Regions from separate parts of the Exiguobacterium sp. s35 genome, predicted to be linked through region 2. Evidence: riboswitches for the same ligand, from Rfam matches in the RefSeq annotation. Region 2 holds a riboswitch; each other region holds the start of a gene.
What was found. A riboswitch is a leader RNA that binds a small molecule or an ion and turns the genes downstream of it on or off. The one in region 2 is predicted to bind thiamine pyrophosphate.

Region 1 (5,521 bases), 400 kb from region 2:
GAAACAGCTTATTCCACACTAAAAATATAAGAGTAAAGCGGTTGTTTGCCGTCGTGTACTTCAATCTCAATCTCATCATTTACAGATTCGATATATGACGTCAACGCTTCTACGTCTGCTTCAGATGAACCTTCACCAGTTAAAATCGTGATGATTTCATCATCTGCTTCGACAAGTGCATCGACCAACTTTTTAGCCGCTTCGAGGCTCGACGTTGAGGAAGAAACGATTTTCTTCTCTGCAATTGCCATGTGCTCGTCTTTCTTGATTTCCACACCATCGATGCTCGTGTCACGAACAGCATATGTCACTTGTCCGGACTTCACAGTCGCGGCAGCTGACTTCATCGCTTGTTCGTTCATCTCGACATCCGCCTCTGGGTTGAAGGCGATTGCTGCCGCAAGACCTTGTGGGACCGTCTTCGTCGGGATGACAGAGACGCCGCATGGTGCGACAGACGCTGCTTGCTCAGCAGCCATGATGATGTTTGAGTTGTTCGGGAAGATAAAGACGTGTTCCGCATGTGCAGATTCAACCGCCTTGACGATATCTTCTGTTGATGGGTTCATCGTTTGACCGCCCTCGATGACATGTGCCGCCCCGAGTGAACGGAACAATTCGCTGACGCCTTCACCCATTGCTACCGTGACGATCGCAAATGGTGCTTTCGGCTTCTCTGCCTGTTGAACACCGTGTTGATTCGCACCATGTTCTTCTTCGAGAATGGTCGAGTGTTGTTGACGCATGTTCTCGATTTTAACGGCGACGAGTTCACCGAAACGTTGACCTTTCGTGATGACCTCACCCGGTGTCTCAACGTGAACGTGAACTTTTAAGAGTTCTTCGTCCGCGACGACAAGGAGAGAATCTCCCAGTTCAGACAATTCGTTACGGAACGCATCTTCATTGAACGGTGCATCCTTTAACTTTTCGTCTTGGAAACGAACCATGATCTCTGTGCAATAACCGAATTCGATATCTTCTGTAGACATGAACCCTTGTGCCGCATGCGCATGGTGTTCTGCCTCGATCAACGCATCCATGACAGGAGCATGTGGTTTCTCGAGCTCTTTGCCTTCAAGGCTAGCAAGGAAACCTTCGTAGATGACGAGAAGTCCTTGACCGCCCGAGTCGACGACGCCGACTTCTTTTAATACCGGCAACAAGTCCGGTGTACGGTCTAACGATGCTTTCGCTTCTTCGATGACGCGTTTCATAAATTCAGTGAAATCACTTGTCGACTCTGACGCAAGGAGCGCTTCGTCGGCCGCTTCACGAGCAACCGTCAAAATCGTTCCTTCAACCGGTTTCATAACCGCCTTGTATGCCGTGTCGACACCGCGCTTGAGCGCTTCTGCAAAATCAACTGTTGTCAGTTCTGCTTTTCCTTCAACAGCTTTACCGAATCCACGGAACAACTGACTTAAAATAACACCCGAGTTTCCGCGTGCTCCCATAAGTAGTCCACGTGCAAACTTTGATGACACCTCTGCGATATCTGATGAGTTCATCGCCGCTACTTCTTTCGCGCCCGACGTCATCGTCAAGTTCATGTTCGTCCCCGTGTCTCCGTCTGGAACCGGGAAGACGTTAAGCGAATCTACATAATCTGCGTTTTGGCTCAAGTTGGCCGCTCCGTTCGCGATCATGTTTGAGAGCGCCAATCCATCTAAACGTTTTAAACCCACACCAAATCCTCCTCCGTTTTCGTCAGTCATTCGTCAGACGAACGCCTTGAACGAATATATTTACCGACGAAACGTTTAATCCTAAAGTTTCTCCGAGCGTATACTTGACTCGGCTCTGCACGTTGTATGCGACTTCAGATACTTTCGTCCCGTAGCTTACAATGATGTGCATGTCGATATGTACGTCTTCGTCTTCTTGACGTACGACGACACCACGCGCGTAATTTTCACGTTTTAACAATTCAGCAATGCCGTCTTTCAATTGTGCTTGTGAAGCCATGCCGACCACACCGAAGCATTCCATCGCTGCACCACCTGCGAGTGTCGCGATGACGTCACTTGTGATGTCAATATTGCCATATGTTGTCTTCATTTCAATTGCCATATGGAGTAGCCTCCTTTATTCGGAATGATTCCTAATGTACATTCTACAATAAGTACCTAGTTATTAAAAGAACCTGCTCCAGAAACTCGGTCAATTAACGCGATAACCTCATTCATTATTCAAATCCTTGAGAGTAATGTCAAGTTTTTTTCTTGTCATGGTACGATTTTCTAGTTGCATCGGGAAAAAAGCCGTGCTAATATAAACGAGTGTCTATTAGGACGAACCCACATAAAAAAGGAGGGGAAACGCATGGCACGTAAATGCTACGTAACAGGTAAATCACCTAAATCAGGTAACAACCGTTCGCACGCACTCAACAAGACAAAACGTACTTGGGGTGTAAACGTACAAAAAGTTCGTATTCTCGTTGACGGTAAACCGAAACGCGTTTGGGTTTCAGCTCGCGCACTTAAATCAGGTCTCGTTGAACGCGTATAATACTTATACACGAACGAATAAATCCCAGCGGCATTCGCCGATGGGATTTTTTTGTGCTCATTTTTTGACAATCATGACGAGAACGGTCCCTTGATGGACCGTCAACCGGGCAGAATCCGTAGACCATTCATTTGAGATCGTCAGCGCCTCTCCGCTCGTCACGTCATGATGGTCAAGTGGATATTTGACATCTTTAATGGAAATCGTAGCTGTCTTCCATGGCATGAAAGACAAATAGTGACCGTCCCGTTTCGGAATGGTATAGTCTCCTATTCTTACAAGATAGACCGTTTGCCCTTCATCATGAAGGTGCATCTCCGGATAGGACTCCAGTAAGCCTACGTTCGCAAACGTCATATCGATCCGTCCCCCGAGAGCCCCATACACATCGATTCGTGTTGCTCCCCGTTCTCTTGCTAACTCCAATGCAATTTCTAAGTCTGTCACATCTTTCTCCGAAGGATAGCGTAACGCTTGATCAGGTGGTGTCCCATCGAACGAATCAAAATCTCCCACCACGACGTCTGGTACAACTCCTTCATCTAACAGTCTTTGATATCCACCATCCACACCAATCACAAAATCGGCATCACGCGGTAAGTCCGGAATAGGTGCCGGACTCGCCGCGACGATTAGTACGTTCATTGACGGATATCCCGTGTCGCCACACGCGTGAAACGTGGTGCTGTCGTGAAGAGAAGTACTAACACGATGGCCGAGATGACAAAGGATGGGAGCATATACGTGGCGTTATATCCGAGCGAGTAGGCCACGACCGGACCTTCTGCGTATTCAGCGAAGAAGACGATACCCGAGATGACGTGCGCTGCGTATCGTAAAATCGACCCGAGCAATGCCCCGAGCACTAAATAGATGGCAAGCGTCTTTGTCGCACCTTGACTCGCAGCATGTTTCACTCGCCCTGCGAATACCCCGGCCATACCGACGAGGCCATATGCGACCGTATAGTCGAGCAAGAATTGTACAGGTGTGAAAATGTATGCTCCGAACAAGAGTTGAAGTGTCCCGACGAGCGCGCCTGTCGCAAGACCACCCTTCAGCCCGTGACGGAACGCCATGACAAAGATCGGGAGCATCGCTAAACTGATAGACCCACCTTGTGGTAAACGATATGGAATGAGCAAATCAAAAATAAGCCCGAGCGCCGCAAACAATGAAATTTCAATGAGCGCTTGTAATTTGAAACGTGATTTCATCCTTCTTCCTCCTTTATTTGTTTGAACGACAAAAAGCAGCATGACGTAAACGCCATGCTGCTTGAATTCGCAACGTGCATTTTCGCCACATCCCTACGTCCGTGTGAACGGAACAGGTTCAAAGGGTTAGCGTATGCCTCTCAGCCACATGATGTGACACCCCTTGCGACTCTATCTTGTTGTTCTACCGTCGATTATACACGAGATGCGCCACGAATGCTATCTATGGCTTCTTTATAATCCGATTGACTATAGATGGCTGATCCTGCCACAAGCACATCAGCTCCAGCATCGATGCAACGTTTTGCCGTTTCTGCGTTCACACCACCATCGATTTCAATCTCAAAATCAAGTTGATGGTCTTGACGAAGTTGGCTAAGCGCTGAAATTTTTGGCACGACCGATTCAATAAACGCCTGACCCCCGAATCCTGGGTTGACCGTCATGAGCAACACCATATCAACGTCCGTGAGTACGTGTTCAATCGTCGAAAGTGGTGTATGTGGGTTTAAGACGACCCCACATTTCGCACCTGCCGCTTTGATTTGCTGTAAGACACGATGCAAATGATTCGTCGCTTCCACGTGTACGGTTACGATGTCCGCACCGGCTTTCACGAAATCTTCAACGTAGCGTTCTGGTTGGTCAATCATCAAATGTACATCGAGTACCATGTCTGATTTTTTACGCAAGCTCGCGAGAACAGGTAGACCAATCGAGATGTTTGGTACGAATTGCCCGTCCATCACGTCAAAATGGATATAGTCAGCCCCTGCTTCTTGAACGGCTTTTACTTCAGCTTCCAAGTTGGCAAAATCGGCAGCTAAAATAGATGGTGCAATTTTAATCATCTGTCAATACCTCCGTTTTCGATCGTTTAACTCCTCCATAAAGGTAACATAATTTTCGTACCTTGTTGAAGCAATTTCGCCATTTTCAACCGCTTGTTTGATGGCACATCCTGGTTCATTAACGTGGACACATCCCCGGAACTTACAATCGTCATGGCGTTCCACGAATTCGGGGAAGCACCATCTGAGCTCATCTGTCTCAAGTTCCTGAGGAAACTCTAGACTTGAAAAACCAGGTGTATCGGCAACGAGACCATCCGCCAATTGGATTAACGTCACGTGACGTGTCGTATGTTTTCCTCGTCCGAGCGATTTCGAGATTGCACCTGTCGCCAACTCGAGTTCTGGCGCGACTGCATTGAGTAACGAACTTTTCCCGACACCGGTCTGACCGGCGAAGACGCTCGTTTTTCCCTTGAATAGACTGCGCACTTCATCAACACCGTGCCCATGCTCCGTCGACGTTTCGATCACGTCATACCCAATCGCCCGATAGCGAGCAATCGCCACTTGAATCGGTTCGACTTCACCTTCATCGAGCAAGTCCATCTTCGTCAATACGATGATTGGATGAATTTGCTTCGATTCAATGAGAATGAGAAAACGGTCAAGCAAATGATAGGAAAACGCTGGTTCCTTAACTGAAAAGAGGAGGAACGCTTGATCAATATTCGCAATCGGTGGCCGAACGAGATGGTTTTGGCGCTCTTCCACTTCAAGAATATAGCCGGTCCCATCTTCTTGATCTTGAATCACCACATCGTCGCCGACGACAGGTGAGATATTGCGTTTTCGAAAATTCCCCCTTGCCCGACAACGAATCTCTTGATTCGCCTCGGTCATCACATCATAAAACCCGCCTTGAAGACGAATGATTGTTCCTTTCATTATGACTACCTCCTTTTAAAAAAGAGGTGACGACACCGTCACCTCTTTATT
Region 2 (5,521 bases):
TTCCGTCACGCGTTGTTCGATGTCTGAGACAGGTGTCGACAAGTTCTCAAGTGTGAAGATCAGTTCTTCATCCACCCGCTCCATGACAAATTGCGTATCCGGGTCTTGAAACACCGTCCCGACCCGCTGATTGATCTCGCCAGGTGCATAGTCGTCGTATGATCGTCCAAGTAGTTCGAGTCTACCTTGGAGAATGCCGTCACAATTCTCGGGGAAGAGACGGTTGCATAACGCAAGAAAGGTCGACTTCCCGCTCCCGCTCGCCCCACTTAACATCGTACGACCTGGTCGGATCGATACGGTGACATCTTCAAGAATCGCATCTAAACTCTCTGGGAATTGAAAGTGGAGTGATTCGGTCTCAACCATGGACGTTCCCACTTCGTGAAATCGCATAGCCGCGAAGGGAACCTGTCTTTAGCAACAAATCACTAAGTAACTTTCCTCCGATTCCTGCGATAACCATCCCACTGACAGCTCGAAGTCCGAGCATCGTCGCCACATAACCTGGCTCTAACATCGCGAACCCACTCATGAAATATGTATAGACGAAACTCGTGACAGCCGACCCAAATCCGGCAAGCATGAGTACCCATAGCTCATAACGTCTGTAGCCCGTCATCGCAAAGACGGCTTCTGCCCCTAAACCTTGAACGATGCCGACCAAGATGATGCGTGGCCCAATGGCATTCCCAATCAACATCTCAATCGTCGCGGCCATCACTTCTGAGATGAATGCCGCCCCCGGTTTGCGAATGATGTATGCCGAGATAATCGATACGATAAACCAGATGCCAAAGATCCACTCGTAGGCGATGGGACCGATCAACCCTGCCCACAAGTTACCGATATGAACGAACAATAAATAGACGACCGCGAAGACAACAGATAATACGGAGACAAGGACGACTTCTTTCAATTTCCACGATTTAAGCATGTCGCCCTCCATGTGACGGACTATTTACACTGAACGTCACCGTCATGACAACATGTCGGTTCTTTTCGCGCGTCCGCTTAAAAGCCGCCTCATAGTACGAGAACACGTCATCTAAGTTCCCATGGATGCCTGATGCATAATGCATCGACTCGTTATAGACACCAGCCTGTTTTGCTTGCTCGATTTCTTCATAGATGAGTTCCATGTAATTGTCAGCACCCATCGGATAGAGTGCGAACTGCGAAGACACATACTGGTCTCTTGATGCACCGTTTGATGGTTCGCTCGGAGCCTCGAGTGCCTCATCTCCCGTTGAATCTCCTGGACAACCGACAGAGAACGTTCCGCTCATCGAAACATGCTTTCCTTCCTCTGAGGCAAGACTCAAAACTGTTCGGGCGACGTCAAATACATGCTCGGCTCGCCCACGGATGACCGTCGACACGTCATCCGTATGGCGCCACACGCCTGATAGATCCGTTCGTTTTAGTGCACCTTTGATTGTCCCGACGAAGTCGTCTGTCATCGGGCTCAGTGTGAATCGAAACCCCACGATTGGGCTCGTACCACATGATTCATTCATTTTGTTTCCCCCTCTAAATGTGTTTGCATAAAAAAAGCCGCATTCATGAGAATGCAGCAACAAAATCTATACAAACTTGCATAGAGAAAGTGCCGCACTTCCTCACGCCAGTATTACCTGGATCGAGTTATAAGGGATCGGAGCCATGCTCTCATCTCAGCCGAAGCACCCCTAGTGCAGTCATTGATATGCGGTTACTTATGCAGTCACAGTATAGCGATGTTTTAATCTTTTGTAAACGGTCAATCTGAATATGTGACGAGATGACCTGAACCCGGAAGTGGGTCATGGAACGTATCCCACGATGACGACATCTCTTCGTCCGTCAATAAACAGGCGTCAAGCGATTGCTCGACCGCTTCCCGTTCCATTCGTTGACCGATGAGCACCAACTCGTTTTGCCGATCCCCGTATGGCTCGATGTAATCCTCACGAAGCTCAGGTTCAGCTGCAAACATCTCCTCACGTTCACTTGCAGGTAACGTCGCAAGCCAACGACCTGCATGTTCGAGCGTTGATGCATACCCTGCCTGTGAAAACAGACAAGCGAGGTCGTTTCTTGTCGCAATCCATAAAAATCCTTTTGCACGGACGATTTCTTCTGGATAATGTTCCATCCAGTGCATCAAACGTTCAGGGTGGAACGGCCGACGGCGCCGGTAGACAAATGAGCTGATGCCATACTCTTCCGTTTCCGGCGTATGTTCTTCCGACTCGAGTTCTTGGATCCACCCTGCAGCGCGCATCGCCTGATCAAAATCGAATAACTGGACGTCTAGAAGGTCTTCTAACGCGACGTTCGAGTATGTCGACGTCAACAATCTCGCACTCGGGTTCAGTGTTTGGAGTAACCCCTTCATCTCCTGTAGTTCCCCTTCGGACACACGGTCCGCCTTATTCAATACGATGATATCCGCAAATTCGACTTGATCGACGAGCAAATCGACTACTTCACGGACGTCACCGGTGTCGACGGCTTGTTGACGCTCCATGAGCGATTCACCAGAATTGAAATCTTTGAAGAAACGGTACGCATCGACGACCGTGACCATCGCATCGATGTACACACGGCTCGTCAAATCAATCCCAAGAGCGTCATCGGCATACGTGAATGTCTGCGCGACAGGAATTGGTTCAGAGATTCCTGATGACTCGATGATGATCCCGTCGAGCTCACGGTCTTTTGTTAAGTCATAGACAGCCGTCAACAAATCTTCCCGCAGCGTGCAACAGATACACCCGTTCGAGAGTTCGACTAGCTTTTCATCGGTCCGCGAGAACCCGCCCTGATCAATCAGCTTCTCGTCGATATTCAACTCGCTCATATCATTCACGATGACCGCATATTTTTTATGTTCTCGGTTATGTAAGATGTGGTTGAGCAGTGTCGTCTTCCCGCTACCGAGATAACCCGAAAGTACTGTAATTGGAATTCGTTTCATGATGGACCTCCATTAAATCGTAATCATTACTCTTTGTATAATGGAGTCGTTCCTTACTTTTGTCAATAAAAAACACGCCACATGGACGTGTTTTTGAAGAACATACAATTATTCTTCCAATGCTTTTCGTTCTGCCTCCGAGCGTGGATAAGCATTCGCCTGCCATTCAGCCCGATAAATCGAATCGAGTTGAGTCAATCCGACCTCATCCTCATCTTTATCCGAATCAATACTTGGCACTTCATCCCACTTCGGATCGAGATACGAATGATCTTCTTCACGCGTTCGATTTTCTTGTAACTTTTGAATCCCAATCTTGACCGCTGCAGCAACTGCCAACCCAATTCCAGCTCGAACTAACAGTCGTTTCACCATCGTATTTCCTCCTCAGCGACCGAAACGATACAATGGCATCCCTTTCACTTCTGTGTCGACGATAAATACCGATCCCGCATCTGGATATTCGGAAAGCGCCTCCTCATCCATTCCTTCACGAGCCGTCGTGATAGCTAATCGATTGAGTCCATCTCCGATAAAGGCACATGAAGTGACATTTGGTGCGGGAACATGGACTTCAAGTAACTTTTCGCCTGTTGACGGGTCCCAACGTGACACTCGTCCACCAGCGTAATGTGCAATCCATAGACAACCTTCAGAATCGGACGTCATCCCGTCAGGAAAACCTTCTTCCTCGGAAAAATCAACGACGACCTCTCCGTTCGAGAGCGTTCCTGACTTCAAATCAAAATCATATTTCCGAATTTTCTCAGTCGGTGTATCGATATGATAGAAAACCGAATGGTCAGGTGACCATGTCAACCCGTTCGAAAGGGTCAACTCATCCATGAGTGTTGTCGTCGTTCCATCTCGATCGACTCGATACAGTTTTGCTTGGTTTTCTTCATCCTCAAGATGGAGCGTACCTGCGAAAATACGACCATATGGGTCAGCTTTCCCATCGTTAAAACGTAATCGACCATCAGGGTCATCCAACTCGACAATTTTATTTAGCTCCCGATTGATTTCATCCCATTCATAAATCCCGTCTTTTAGACCAAGGACGACACCGTCCGTCACTTTTGGAATGACGAAACCGACTTGTTTCCCGACCTCAAAAGAAGAAATCTCGTCTTCTCGCTCGTCATACCACCACAACGTATGACCTTCGATATCCACCCAATAAAAACGCTTCAACTCAGCATCCCAACAAGGACCTTCACCTAGCGTATTACGTACCCGAATCCACAACGACGCATCTACTCTCTCCATTACTTAGCCTCCACTCTATCCATTAGTTCAGAAATCTATTCCCCTCTCCCAACTGGACTAAGCATGAATTCAGAAAATCGTGAAGGATTTCCATCTGAGTCTCATTGTTTTGCTATATTTAAGGAAAAGTGAGAGGAGTGGATGGTTTGTCGAAATGGAACGAACGTTACAATACGGATGAATATGTGTATGGGACCGAGCCGAATCAATTTTTACGCGACTACATCACAACACACCAGCTTGAAGGGAGACGCGTGTTAGCCATCGCTGAAGGAGAAGGTCGGAACGCCGTGTGGCTCGCCACACTCGGATTCGACGTCGAGATGTGGGATGCTTCGAAAGTAGGACTAGAAAAAGCGGAGCGCTTGGCAACTTCGCGAAACGTCTCCCTTCAGACGAAACAGATTGACTTGAATGAAGCGGATTGGTCGCAAGATGCGTATGATGTGGTCATCTGTATCTTCGGCCACTTTCCTCAACATGTCAGAGAAAAGGTGTTCGCCGGAATTCAAAGAACGCTTCGACCTGGTGGTGTATTCCTGACCGAAGTGTACTCTACAAATCAACTCGCTTACGGGACAGGCGGACCACAAGACGTCTCATTTCTCTATTCTGAAGAATTGTTCCACCAACTAGAGGACGATTTCGTACCGCTCATCTTACATGAGGTGGTTGTATGGCGCGAAGAAGGGTCACTCCATCACGGTGACTCTTCCGTCATCCAGTATGTCGGTCAAAAAAGGTAAACAAAAGGCCTCTCCGCTATCGGAGAGGCCTCTCGTCACTTCGTACCCTCGACGTTCATATGCTTACTGCGGAGCTGACCGCAAGCTGCATCGATGTCTGTCCCGTGCTCGAGACGGACACCCGTGTTGACGCCACGTTTCTTCAAGATATCATAGAATGCCATGATATCTTCAGGTGTGCTTCGTTCATATTGAATATGCTCGTTGACCGGGTTATACGGAATCAAGTTGATGTAAGACTTGTCTTTGATGTCTTCAATCAAATCAGCCAATTCTTCCGCATGTTCCGGTAAATCATTCACTTTCGATAGCAAGATATACTCGAATGTGATCCGTTTATTCGTCTTCTCGACGTAATAGCGAATCGACGGCATGAGTTTATCAAGCGGGAACGCCCGGTTGATTTTCATGATACGTGTGCGTAATTCATCGTTTGGCGCATGCAGAGAGAGCGCCAAGTTGATGCGTAAGTCGAGGTCCGCAAACTTATAAATCTTGTCCGCAAGACCACTCGTCGACACGTTGATTTTACGTGGAGCGATTG
Region 3 (5,521 bases), 1.2 Mb from region 2:
TCAACGGTAATCACCTCTTCTTTCGCTAAACGATGTCCCCAATGATTCGTCGGTCCATGCCCCTGTCCAATCGATAATCCATGTGTAATCGCCTGATGAATAAACTGCTTCGCATCTACGACGGCTTGGCGTAGCGTCTTTCCATATGCCAATTCGGCCGTCAAGGCTGCAGAGAACGTACATCCCGTTCCATGTGTATCTTTCGTCTTTATGCGAGGTGCGCTCACTTGAAATGCTTCAGATTCAGTCACAATCAAATCGACTGCCTCCACACCTTCCGTATGCCCACCTTTGATGATGACGACATCGACACCGAGTCCACGAATCGAATGAGCGGCTTTCATTCGGTCGGACTCCGTCCGAATCTTAATTCCGGCCAATACTTCTGCCTCAGGAATATTCGGGGTCACGACCGTCGCATGTGGCAACAGTTTCGTACGAAGTGCTTCGATTGCATTCTCCTGCAACAAAGAAGCGCCCCCTTTAGCCACCATGACAGGATCGACGACGACATGCTCGAACCGATGGCGTTCAAGCGCTTTTGCCACCGCTTCAATTCGCTCCGCATCTACCAACATTCCCGTCTTACATGCCGTAATGTTAAAATCGTCAGTTACCGCATCGATTTGCCCAATGATCATTTCCGTGGAAATCGCTTCAATCCCATGAACACCAAGTGTGTTTTGAGCCGTGATCGCAGTCAGCACACTCGTCCCGAACGCACCGAGCTCTTGAAACGTTTTTAAATCAGCTTGAATCCCGGCGCCTCCCCCTGAGTCAGATCCGGCAATCGTCAATACTTGCGGTCTCATGATGTCGACACCTCGATTCGATTCGTCGGGATCGTATGTTGCGTCAATTGATGAAGGGCATTTAAGAAGTGAATCGGAAAATCTCCTGGTCCTTCTGCCCGTTCACTCGCCAACTCCCCGCAATAGGCATATCCCGACACGGCTGTCACCGTCGCCTTTAGGGCGTTCTTCTCGACCGCTAGACATGCTCCGACGACCGCACTGAGTAGACAGCCTGTACCGGTCGTCTCAGTCATTCGTTTTGTTCCGCCGTGGACTTCTATGACGACACTTCCATCACTGACCAGATCTTCTTTTCCGGTCACCGCCACGACACATCCATAGCGTTTCGCCGCTCCGAGCGCCAATTGGCGTGGTTCACACGCCCCGTCACCCGCATCGACACCACGTGCTGCCCAATCGACGCCGACCAATGTGGCAATTTCTCCTGCATTCCCACGAATAACCGACACGCGGACGTGACGAAGGATACGCTCGACGACATCTCGACGAAATGACGTTGCCCCGACACCGACCGGGTCGAGCACGACCGGACATCCCGCTTCATTTGCAGCTTGCCCTGCACGAATCATCGTCGCTTCGGTCATCGTACCGAGTGTCCCGATGTTGAGTACGAGCGCATCGCTCACAAACGTCATCTCTGCCACTTCCTCAATCGCGTCTGCCATCACCGGGGAGGCGCCAATGGCGAGCAGTCCATTCGCCGAAAAATTGGCGACGACCGTGTTTGTGATGTTGTGAATTAACGGCGCCTGCTTTCGAATCTCACTCCAAATCTCATGTCTCATTGGTTGACCTCCTGTGACAACGTCCATGATTCGAGCGTCCATGCCATTTCCCAGAAGGCGACTTCGTAGTAACAACTCTTCAAGAAAAGTTTTGTGTAACGCACGCGTTCTTCTTCCGTTGCTTGTCCAGCCAATTCATCCAACCGATCAATCTGCTCTTCCACAAGCTCACGGAACCATTCCGAACCGTACGTCGCAATCCAAGCTGAATAAATCGGATGGTCTGGTCGTTTGTCTTTTAGTCGTTCACCGATTTCGTAATACACCCAATAACACGGAAGGATTGACGCCAATACATCACCGAGTGTCGGTCCTGCTTGTTGCATATGAAGGGCATACGCATAAGCGGTCGGTGCCGGCTCGAATGTCGCTAGTTCCACGTCTGTCACGTTAAGCATCGTAAAGAACTCACGATGAAGGGAGAGTTCCGCCTCAATCGTGTGCAACGCATGCGTCAAAAAGCGGCTCGATAGTTCCATCGTTGGTGCGAACGTCGCTCCTTTAGCCTGTACTTTTGAAAACTGATTCAAATAGTAAGAGTCTTGCATGACGTAATGTCTGAACTTCTTCTCGTCGAGCGTCCCTTCCCCGAGTGAACGGACGAACGGATGATGGAAGCTTGCTTCAAACAATCCGTCTGCTTCCTGACGTAAGTGATCTGTAAATTTCATAGTAACTCCCCCTTATAACAGATAAAAAGACGCCGCCTCCCATAACGGAAGCGGCGTCTCGAACAGTCATATCTAGGTGAAGCCATATGATTCGTCTCGCCCACTTCCCTACGCTAGCTTGAACTAGATCAGGTTCGAAGGGTCTGGACCATGTCCATCTCAGCCGCGTGGCGCGACTCCCCTAGTGGCAAACATTATGAAATTCAGTCGTCTTCGACCACATTCTATCAATCTTTTTACCAATTGAAAACCTTTTCCTGTTTGGGCGGTCAACAATTTAAGCTGTTTCTAGCGTCCTGTGATCAGTAAGAACATATTAAATGCGACGAGACCAAGAGGCAACATCGCCACCAAAATAATCGGCCATTTCTTTAAACGAATACCGACAAAAAGGACAAGACTTCCGACTAAAAGGGCAATAAATGTCGTATATGGGTTCATGAAAAAACGCTCCTTTCTCTATAAGGAGCGTTTCCCGGCTCTCGGCCTCATTAATCGTTCGAATGTCGAAGTGTTGCACATGCGGCACGGACACGTCTCGCTTCTTCTTCTCGGAACACGAAATCGCCTTGTTCGGCGACGCGTTGCGCGCAAAAGAAGAAGAGCGATTGCAGGCGGTCATGCGTATCTTCAATCGCACTCAGCTCAGCGGAAGCATATGTTGCCGTAAGCATCTCCCACAACTCTTCCGGCAAGTGGTCGCGCATCCCATCACCTGACTTCCCGAGATTCACGGAGAACTCCGTCGCATAACCGATATTCCATTCCATCATCTGACGGAGCATATTCCGCATGATATCGAGGTGATCGAGCGCATATAGCACCTGATGCCGTTTGATGCCTTTAACGACATAGAGCGACACCCACCAAAACTCATTCCAGCAAGCCGCATACTCGTCAGCAGATGGACGTGTTACGCGATATGTGGTGTCCGAAGGCGTAACGTCCGGATGATGATCTCGGTCGAATACGATTTGACTGAGCGAGTCCGTTTCGAGCATGGCTTCTACTTGATCCACACTCCGAATCGTCAAATCGATCCGATGTCCGTCCACATATTGCACCAAGAATGTCACATGTCGTTTCGGGTCAGTCGTTTCAGGCATCTGCATAATCAAAATATCCCCAAACGTGTCCATCCATGAGGAATCGACCACAACCGCTTGGACATCTTCCACATAAAAAGCAAGGTCGACATCCTGATATGCGTCTGGCTGGATATTCGGATTGACGAGTGAGCCGTTCAACACGACCGTCCGGATGTGTTCACGTTCTTTTGCGAACGCAATCAACTGCTCGATGATTTGTTCTGGTTTCATTCTACAATCGCCCCCAATGAGCGCGCGACTTGAATTGCCTGCATCGCGTCTAGTTTTGTTTGTTGCAATGTTACGTTCGAAAAATCAACCCCGTCGACGAGCGCGCCTCTAAAGTCGGCACCACGACACACCGCGTGTTGAAGCGTCGCCCGAGTCAAGTCCGTCTGTTGCCAGACTGTCTCGGTCAAGTCAGATCCATACAGATCGGCCTCGACCAATCGAACGTGGGACCAGTCCATTTTCTTGAGCGACACGTGACGTAGGTTGACGAACGACCAGTCCCCTTCCGTGACACGAACACCTTCAAACTGACTTTCTTCAAAAGACGATCCGGTCATTTTACATTGTTCAAATTCGCTCGTGAACAAGTTGGCACCATGGAATTGGCAGTTCAGAAACGAGCTCCCGACATGACGGGACGCATTCCATTTCGAGTCCGTGAAATCACAGTTGATGAACTGACAGCGCTCCGTTTGTAGCTCAGTCGCATCGACGTACGTAAAGCGACAGTTCTCGAACGTGACATGTGACAACACTTCGTCGCGGAGTGTCACGTCACGGAAATCTTCATCTCGATATTGTGTATGTGATTGAAACATCATATCCCTCCTTCAGGTATACTAGAACAGATTACAAAGATTGGAAGTGATACAGATGGACCTCGTATTTCCGACTGAACAAGGAGTCTTCAATTATCGCGTCGCCGGTATTTTTTTGAAAGACGGACACGTATTGATTCACCGAAACATCCGGGATGACTTTTGGGCATTACCCGGTGGTCGCGTGACGCTCGGTGAAGAAGCTGCAACCGCACTCGCACGCGAGCTTCATGAAGAGCTGAACATGCAGGTGACCGATACTTCATTCGCCTTTGTGCACGAGAACTTGTTTACGTACAACGATCAACCGTTTCATGAGATTGGACTGTACTTTTATGTAGACGGTGACCTCCCGCTCCAAGACGGAGACTTTTACGGACCTGAAGGAGATCACCTGATTTATCGTTGGCAAAAGCTCGACCGTCTACAAGACGTCACGCTTTATCCGGAAGTACTCGCTCAACTACCGAACCGTTTGCCAGCCCATTCACTCAAGCCGGCTTGAATTTAGAGAAGCGATTTCAACTCATGTAAATGTCGAATTTCATACGTTGACTCCATCGTCGCGGCCACTTCGTTCGGGTTGAACCAACATGTATCTAGACCATACATCCGTCCGCCGGCGATATCTGCCGTGACCGAGTCACCGATAATCAAGCCCTTCTCTGGCGTCACGTTTGGAATTCGGTCGAAGACGTAGTCAAAGAACGGCTTCATCGGTTTTTGCGAGCCCGTCGCATCCGATACGAACACGTCTTGGAAGTACGGCAATAGTCCAGATGACTCTAACCGTTTGAATTGCGTCTCCGTCACGCCGTTCGTGACGATATAGAGTGGATAATCAACGCTCAGCGTTTGGACAATCTCTAACGCACCGTCAATCATGTGCACGCCCGCATGTAAATAGTCCCGATATTGTTGTTCGACATGTGGACCGTCGACGGTGAGACCGAGTGAATCGAACAGTTTCGTGTGACGACCGACCAGCACTTCTTCCCGGTCCACTTCGCCGCGTTCAAAAGCACGCCATAAACCGCTATTAATGTCGACATATCGCGCCTTTACCTCTTCTGTCATCCGGACGTTATAGGATGCGAGCAATTGCTCCAAGGCGACGTGTTCACTTTGCTTAAAATCTAACAACGTATCGTCAATATCAAATAAAATCGCTTCATAACGTTTCATATTTCTTTCTAACCCCTCTCTACGTCTAACTGTACAGGAAGTATTCAGGAACTTCAAAAAGAGTGATGACGAATAAATCACACGTGAGCTCTACTGATTGTATTGACCTCAGCGTTTCTACTTTGACCAACAGACCTATGCTTTCCT
Region 4 (5,521 bases), 1.2 Mb from region 2:
AGAAGTCGAACGCCGTCGCGGTCAACCAGCTAAAGAAGAAGAGCTTTGCCAGAGAGAGTGACAAGTAGCTCCAATAATCGAGATATTTGATCATGAACAACACATCCTTTTCATACCCATTCCCGATGAGACGAGTGAGGGAAACGTGAAGATGTGTCCAACAAAAAAGAGGCACATCGGCCTCAGTTGATCAGAAACGTATCACGCAGTTCAATGATGGTTCCTTCAGGTGCTTTTAGTTTACTTAAATGTCCATCGACGACGAAGTAGATGTTCCCACCGTGCTTCGGCAAGAACGTGACACCGAGTTGTTCGAGTCGTGCGACTTCCGCTTCGAGGTCATCCACATAGAGTGCAAAATGGACGGGACCGGCCGCGTGTTTCGAATAGTCTTGTAACGCTTCATCGGCTTTGGCGGTCTGGAGCTCGATATAAAAATCACCGAGCTTGAGCCAACTATTGAAGTCACGCGTATGGAAGTTTGGTGACTCTTGGACGAGTTCAAAACCGAGCGCTTCGTAAAATGACTTCGATGCGGCATAATCTGGTGTTTGGATACAAATATGGTGAATTTGTTTCATCAGGACTTTCCTTTCGTTTGGAGGTCGTTCACTCGGTTGCGGTGGAACGGGGAAGTCACATCTTCCGAGATGAGACTGATCGTATGTCCATCCGGGTCTCGTACGTCAAAGTAAGACATGCCTCCGAAATCGTGAAGCGGTGTCGCGATCAATCCTGCTTGTTCGAACGATTGATACGTGAACTGAATGTCCTCACAGATGACGTTGAAATAGACATGGGCTTGTCCGGATGCATCTTTAAATGTTGCGGGTTGCGGTGACGAGGTCTGGATCAATCCAAGTTGAGTCGAACCGTCTGGCAGACAAATCCCTATTCCTCCTTCCCAGCGCCCGATTTCTTGGGCATGAAAATAAGTGGTATACCAGTTCAGGGACTGTTCGACATCTGATACGGGAATGAAGATACTTCCGATTCGAAACATATGATAACCTCCCTTTCTCTTATTAGTGTAGCGAATGCATGATCTCGAAGATACGGGGGAAGAAACTTTTTATGGGAGCTTGCGTATGGAAGAGAGAGAAAATCAATGAGGTGAATGTATGAAAGTAAATGAAATCACGATTCAACCGATTGATGCAGTCAATCGAGAGGCGGTCATCGCCCTGACAGTGGACGAGAAACAATCCCGATTCATCGAGACAAATTCCGAGTCGCTTCAAGAGATGGCTGAGGATACGAAATACAATTGGCGGAGCTATGCATTCTATGAAGGCGAGCGACCGGTTGGCTTCATGATGGTCGGAGCAGAAAACCAGACAGAACGTTATGTATGGCTCGACCGTTTCATGATTGGTCAACATGAACAGGGGAAAGGCGTTGGAACGAAGTGCCTACGCATGGCGGTGGACTGGATTCAGACAAAATATGATGTCGATGATATCATCCTGAGCCTCCATCAAGAGAATGAAGCTGCGAAACGATTTTATGCGAAGAACGGCTTTGTCGACAGCGGCTTAATCGATGAATGGAACGACGAAGCGATTTGGGTCTATCACACAAAAACCCGACCGTCATGAGTCGGTCGGGTTCTCGGATCAACAATTTGTTATTTGAGGACACTTGGTCGCAACTGTTTGACGCGCGACAAAACGAGCCAACCGAGAAGCGCTCCCGTCAAACTAGAAGCAAGGAACGCCGGCACGAAGAAGAAGGCGCCGAACGTTGAACCCATTAACAGTTTCGCGTACGGAACGGCAATCAACGAGGCGATGACACCAGTTCCGATGATTTCTCCGAGAGCGGCAGCATAGAGACGGTTCGTGCGAACGAAGAAGATGCCGGCAAGACACGCCCCAATCATGCCGCCAGGGAATGCGAGCAGTGACCCGGTCCCGGTCATGACGCGAATGAGTCCTGTGACGAAAGCGACGAGAACGGCTCCGACCGGACCGACGGTGACTGCTGCAATCACGTTCACCATGTGTTGAATCGGATAAGCGCGAGCGACACCTGTGGGAATCGAGATGAACATCGAGCCGACGACGGCGATGGCAACGAGCATTGCCATCCAAGTGAGTTGTTGAATACGCATGAATAGTCTCCTTTCAAAATAAAAACGCCACGTTTCCAGACGGAAAAATGGCGTGGATATACAGAGACGTATCCCAAGCCACTTCCCTACGCTGGTATGAGCCAGATCAGGTTCGAAGGGTCCGGCAACATGCCGTCTCAGCCCGAAGGCTCCCCTAGTGGTCGTTTATTGGTTTGAGTATAGCATAAATTGGAAGGGGACGGAATTACCCCTCATACTTGGCTAACAGGTCCTCATAGTCCTTCTCGTTCCAAAAGAGCGGTGAGATGGATTCGGGACCTTTTAAAATTTCTCCATCCTGATCATATACGATTGCATACCCGCCTTCGACATCAAATACGAATAAGTCGGCAGTGACTTCGGTCACGCCGTTGCCGGCGACGATCACATCATCAATTGGTTCCCGTGCGAGCTCGACGCCCGCTTCATCGAGTTCAACGAGGAGGGCTGACGTGTAGGCATGCCGGTCATAGACCGATTGGAATTCATCGTGTGTGAGGACGACATCGGTAGGTGGGGCACTTGTGCCGAATTTCCGATTCTCAATTTCTTCGACGTATTGAAGGAAGGACTTCTCTTGCCAAAAGAGTGGCGCCACGGACTCCGACCCGTTGATTAACGTCCCGTCCTGACTGTCGAATACCGTAGCGTACGTCCCGTCATCGAGTTTGAACGGATAAATATCCGCATATGTGTGCTCGAGACCGTTCCCGGCAATGATGACGCGTTCGAACGTCTCACGGAACGGTTTGATGCCTTGTTGCTCGAGCGCAGCAAGGAGCGGTTGTGTTTGTTCATATTGGTCATAGACGTCTTTAAAGTCTTCACGTGTCCATTCGGTGATGGGTTCATCGGGTGATTCGATTGGGATCGGATTGTCTGCCACCGTATCCGTACAACCTGTGAGTAAAAGTGCACTTAATCCGAACATCGCCCATCGTCTCATGATTTCATCCCCTTAACTGACATTTTCCACCATTTTATCATTCATGATGAAAAAGCAGAACCTGTGCACATTCTCACTCGGGGTGAGGACGTGTCGCGTAGTGATCGAGTGTGCTCTTGAAGTGGAGCGTATCTTCTTCAGAAATCGTCACGCCTGAGGAGGTACCGTAGCGAACCGCATGATAAATGGACGGGTTCATCGGTAAATCGATGCGTTGGAACCACTCTTGCAATGTCTCATGAGTACGCAATCGCTTGGCTGGTACGAGAGATTCGTTGAATGTGATCAGTGCATCGCGAATCGGGACGTTCGTTAACGCTGTGAGCGTCGAAACGGACGAAGCATTCTCGTGTTGTAGAGATTCGATAAGCGGGTCTGCGTTTGAATCAGCATGATCTCGTGCGCGCGCCAAACGTTGCTTCCGTTTCCGATAGATATAAAAGGACAGGCAACAAAGCGCAAGCAAAGCGACCCATAACCCGAGATTTCGTCGTATGTATTCTCCAGAGCCTGTCAATTTATCGAGTGGTTTTATTTTTCCTTTTTGGGGGTCCAATTTAAACGGGTAATCTGCTTTAGATTCATCCATTAAAAGCTTACTGTCTTCATCTGATATGAAATCCGTCGGAGGACTGTTATTTTCCTCGACCGGTATCGTTTCCGGATTATAGAGCCACTCGAATACACTCGTCGCAATCACCATCATCGTGAAGGTGACAATGAGAGTGGAGGCAATCATGAGAAAAAACTTGTTCGTCCAACGCAAGAGAACACCTCCTTTTTGAATGTTCAGACTATTTGTTGTTTATCTTACCATAAAAAGGTAAAGTTTGATTAAGACAAAAAATGGAGGTCGTCATATGGGCATGGAGCAGGTCATCAAACAGTTGAACGAGGTGTATTTAGGAAAAGAGGATGTCGTACGGCTCTGTTGTACGGCGTTACTCGCGGAAGGACACATTTTGTTAGAGGATGTACCCGGTACGGGAAAAACGTTACTTGCCAAGACGATTGCAGCTAGCTTCGACGGGGCGTTTTCCCGGATTCAGTTCACGGCCGACTTGTTACCGTCTGACGTGATTGGAGCAGATTATTTCAACATGCAGACGCAGACGTTCGACCATCGACAAGGACCGATCTTTGCGAACATCGTCTTGATCGATGAAATCAACCGAGCGGTTCCACGGACGCAGTCCGCCTTGCTCGAGGCGATGGAAGAACGACAAGTCTCCATCGGGGGAGAGACGTATCCGATGCCGAAACCGTTTTTCGTCATCGCGACGCAAAACCCAATTGAATCGGCGGGAACATTTCCGTTACCGGATGCCCAGCTCGACCGCTTTTTGATTTCGATTCCGGTCGGTTACCCTGATGTCGCCGAAGAGCGGGAGCTTCTCTTACAAGTGATGCGTCAAACACGGAAAACCGTGGAGGCAGTCGCGACATTAGACGAGTTACGCCGAGCGCAAGATGAAGTGAAGCAAGTATCGATTCAAGATGACGTCCTCGATTATTTGCTCGGACTTGTTCATGCGACACGGGAACACCCATCCGTCGAGGTCGGTGTCAGTCCACGCGGAGCCATCGCACTCATGCGGGCCGCTCAAAGTTACGCCTATCTCCAAGGTCGATTGTATGTCATTCCGGAAGATGTGAAAGCCGTGGCACCTTATGTCTTGGCCCATCGTCTGACGTTGACGCTTGAAGGAGGAATCAAATCAACGAAGCAGGACATCATCCGTTTTATCTTAGACACCGTCTCTGTGCCGGTCGAGGGTTGACGATGACGTTCTCGACACATAACGCCCTACAGAAGCAGTGGATCCCGGTCTACGGATTTGCCGGAGTGATTCTCGTATTCGTCCCGTATATTCAAATCGTCGGGTATGCGCTCTGTTTACTTGCGGGCATCGTCTGGTTCTTTGAACGGACACGGAAACAGTTGGAACAAGCCCTTCGGCTTCACATACATAGCCATGAATCTCTCCTTTTCGTCGGGGATGAGACGGAAGTGCAGGTGATGTTAGACGGAAGTGAAACCGTCGAGCGACTCGGGCTTCCGGTTCGCGTTCGGCTGAAATCCAATACAGCGCTCAGCTTTCCAGACCATGACCGGTCCCCGAATAGTTTGGATTTGACGTTACGGACGGATCAGGCCCGTCACAAGCTTCGTGTGAAGGCTGAATTCCGGGGACCGGCCTACATCGAAGAGTGCGTACTCGCTGTGGCGCTCCCGTTTCATCTCGGGACGTATCTTCTTGAGTGTCCCATCGAGAAACGGTGGACGGTGTTGCCGTCCCTCACGTTACATCCTCCGGTCGGCACGAAGCGATTGGCACTCGGTGACCGTCCTTTGACCGCATCGCCTCTACGGAATCCACTTCAGGTTCTAGGGTCGAAGCCTTATGAAGGAGAACCGGTCAAGGAGATTGACTGGGTCGCGACGGCGAAGCTTGGACGTG

Region 1: another riboswitch for thiamine pyrophosphate. It lies ahead of thiT (energy-coupled thiamine transporter ThiT); the one in region 2 lies ahead of KNO75_RS04320 (YkoF family thiamine/hydroxymethylpyrimidine-binding protein).
Region 3: another riboswitch for thiamine pyrophosphate. It lies ahead of tenA (thiaminase II); the one in region 2 lies ahead of KNO75_RS04320 (YkoF family thiamine/hydroxymethylpyrimidine-binding protein).
Region 4: another riboswitch for thiamine pyrophosphate. It lies ahead of thiW (energy coupling factor transporter S component ThiW); the one in region 2 lies ahead of KNO75_RS04320 (YkoF family thiamine/hydroxymethylpyrimidine-binding protein).

The regions. Positions count from the first base shown of each region.
Region 1 covers NZ_JACSKI010000001.1:438,737-444,257, reverse strand. The annotation lists gene KNO75_RS02265 (DAK2 domain-containing protein) at 9-1,688, opposite strand; gene KNO75_RS02260 (Asp23/Gls24 family envelope stress response protein) at 1,711-2,073, opposite strand; gene rpmB (50S ribosomal protein L28) at 2,326-2,514, shown strand; gene KNO75_RS02250 (thiamine diphosphokinase) at 2,572-3,159, opposite strand; gene thiT (energy-coupled thiamine transporter ThiT) at 3,156-3,731, opposite strand; TPP riboswitch at 3,805-3,905, opposite strand; gene rpe (ribulose-phosphate 3-epimerase) at 3,926-4,582, opposite strand; gene rsgA (ribosome small subunit-dependent GTPase A) at 4,586-5,473, opposite strand; gene pknB (Stk1 family PASTA domain-containing Ser/Thr kinase) at 5,517-5,521, opposite strand, start outside.
Region 2 covers NZ_JACSKI010000001.1:834,545-840,065, forward strand. The annotation lists gene KNO75_RS04310 (ABC transporter ATP-binding protein) at 1-369, opposite strand, end outside; gene KNO75_RS04315 (ECF transporter S component) at 362-937, opposite strand; gene KNO75_RS04320 (YkoF family thiamine/hydroxymethylpyrimidine-binding protein) at 930-1,520, opposite strand; TPP riboswitch at 1,603-1,703, opposite strand; gene KNO75_RS04325 (GTP-binding protein) at 1,763-2,962, opposite strand; gene KNO75_RS04330 (hypothetical protein) at 3,071-3,337, opposite strand; gene KNO75_RS04335 (SMP-30/gluconolactonase/LRE family protein) at 3,350-4,231, opposite strand; gene KNO75_RS04340 (class I SAM-dependent methyltransferase) at 4,369-4,977, shown strand; gene rlmN (dual-specificity RNA methyltransferase RlmN) at 5,013-5,521, opposite strand, start outside.
Region 3 covers NZ_JACSKI010000001.1:1,999,527-2,005,047, forward strand. The annotation lists gene thiD (bifunctional hydroxymethylpyrimidine kinase/phosphomethylpyrimidine kinase) at 1-812, opposite strand, end outside; gene thiE (thiamine phosphate synthase) at 1-4, opposite strand, end outside; gene thiM (hydroxyethylthiazole kinase) at 809-1,600, opposite strand; gene tenA (thiaminase II) at 1,597-2,271, opposite strand; TPP riboswitch at 2,360-2,464, opposite strand; gene KNO75_RS10145 (hypothetical protein) at 2,560-2,712, opposite strand; gene KNO75_RS10150 (aminoglycoside 6-adenylyltransferase) at 2,763-3,590, opposite strand; gene KNO75_RS10155 (pentapeptide repeat-containing protein) at 3,587-4,189, opposite strand; gene KNO75_RS10160 (NUDIX hydrolase) at 4,245-4,694, shown strand; gene KNO75_RS10165 (YjjG family noncanonical pyrimidine nucleotidase) at 4,697-5,374, opposite strand.
Region 4 covers NZ_JACSKI010000001.1:2,029,397-2,034,917, reverse strand. The annotation lists gene KNO75_RS10385 (LTA synthase family protein) at 1-94, opposite strand, end outside; gene KNO75_RS10380 (VOC family protein) at 183-581, opposite strand; gene KNO75_RS10375 (VOC family protein) at 581-1,003, opposite strand; gene KNO75_RS10370 (GNAT family N-acetyltransferase) at 1,122-1,598, shown strand; gene thiW (energy coupling factor transporter S component ThiW) at 1,628-2,113, opposite strand; TPP riboswitch at 2,180-2,279, opposite strand; gene KNO75_RS10360 (hypothetical protein) at 2,319-3,059, opposite strand; gene KNO75_RS10355 (hypothetical protein) at 3,133-3,825, opposite strand; gene KNO75_RS10350 (AAA family ATPase) at 3,920-4,840, shown strand; gene KNO75_RS10345 (DUF58 domain-containing protein) at 4,843-5,521, shown strand, end outside.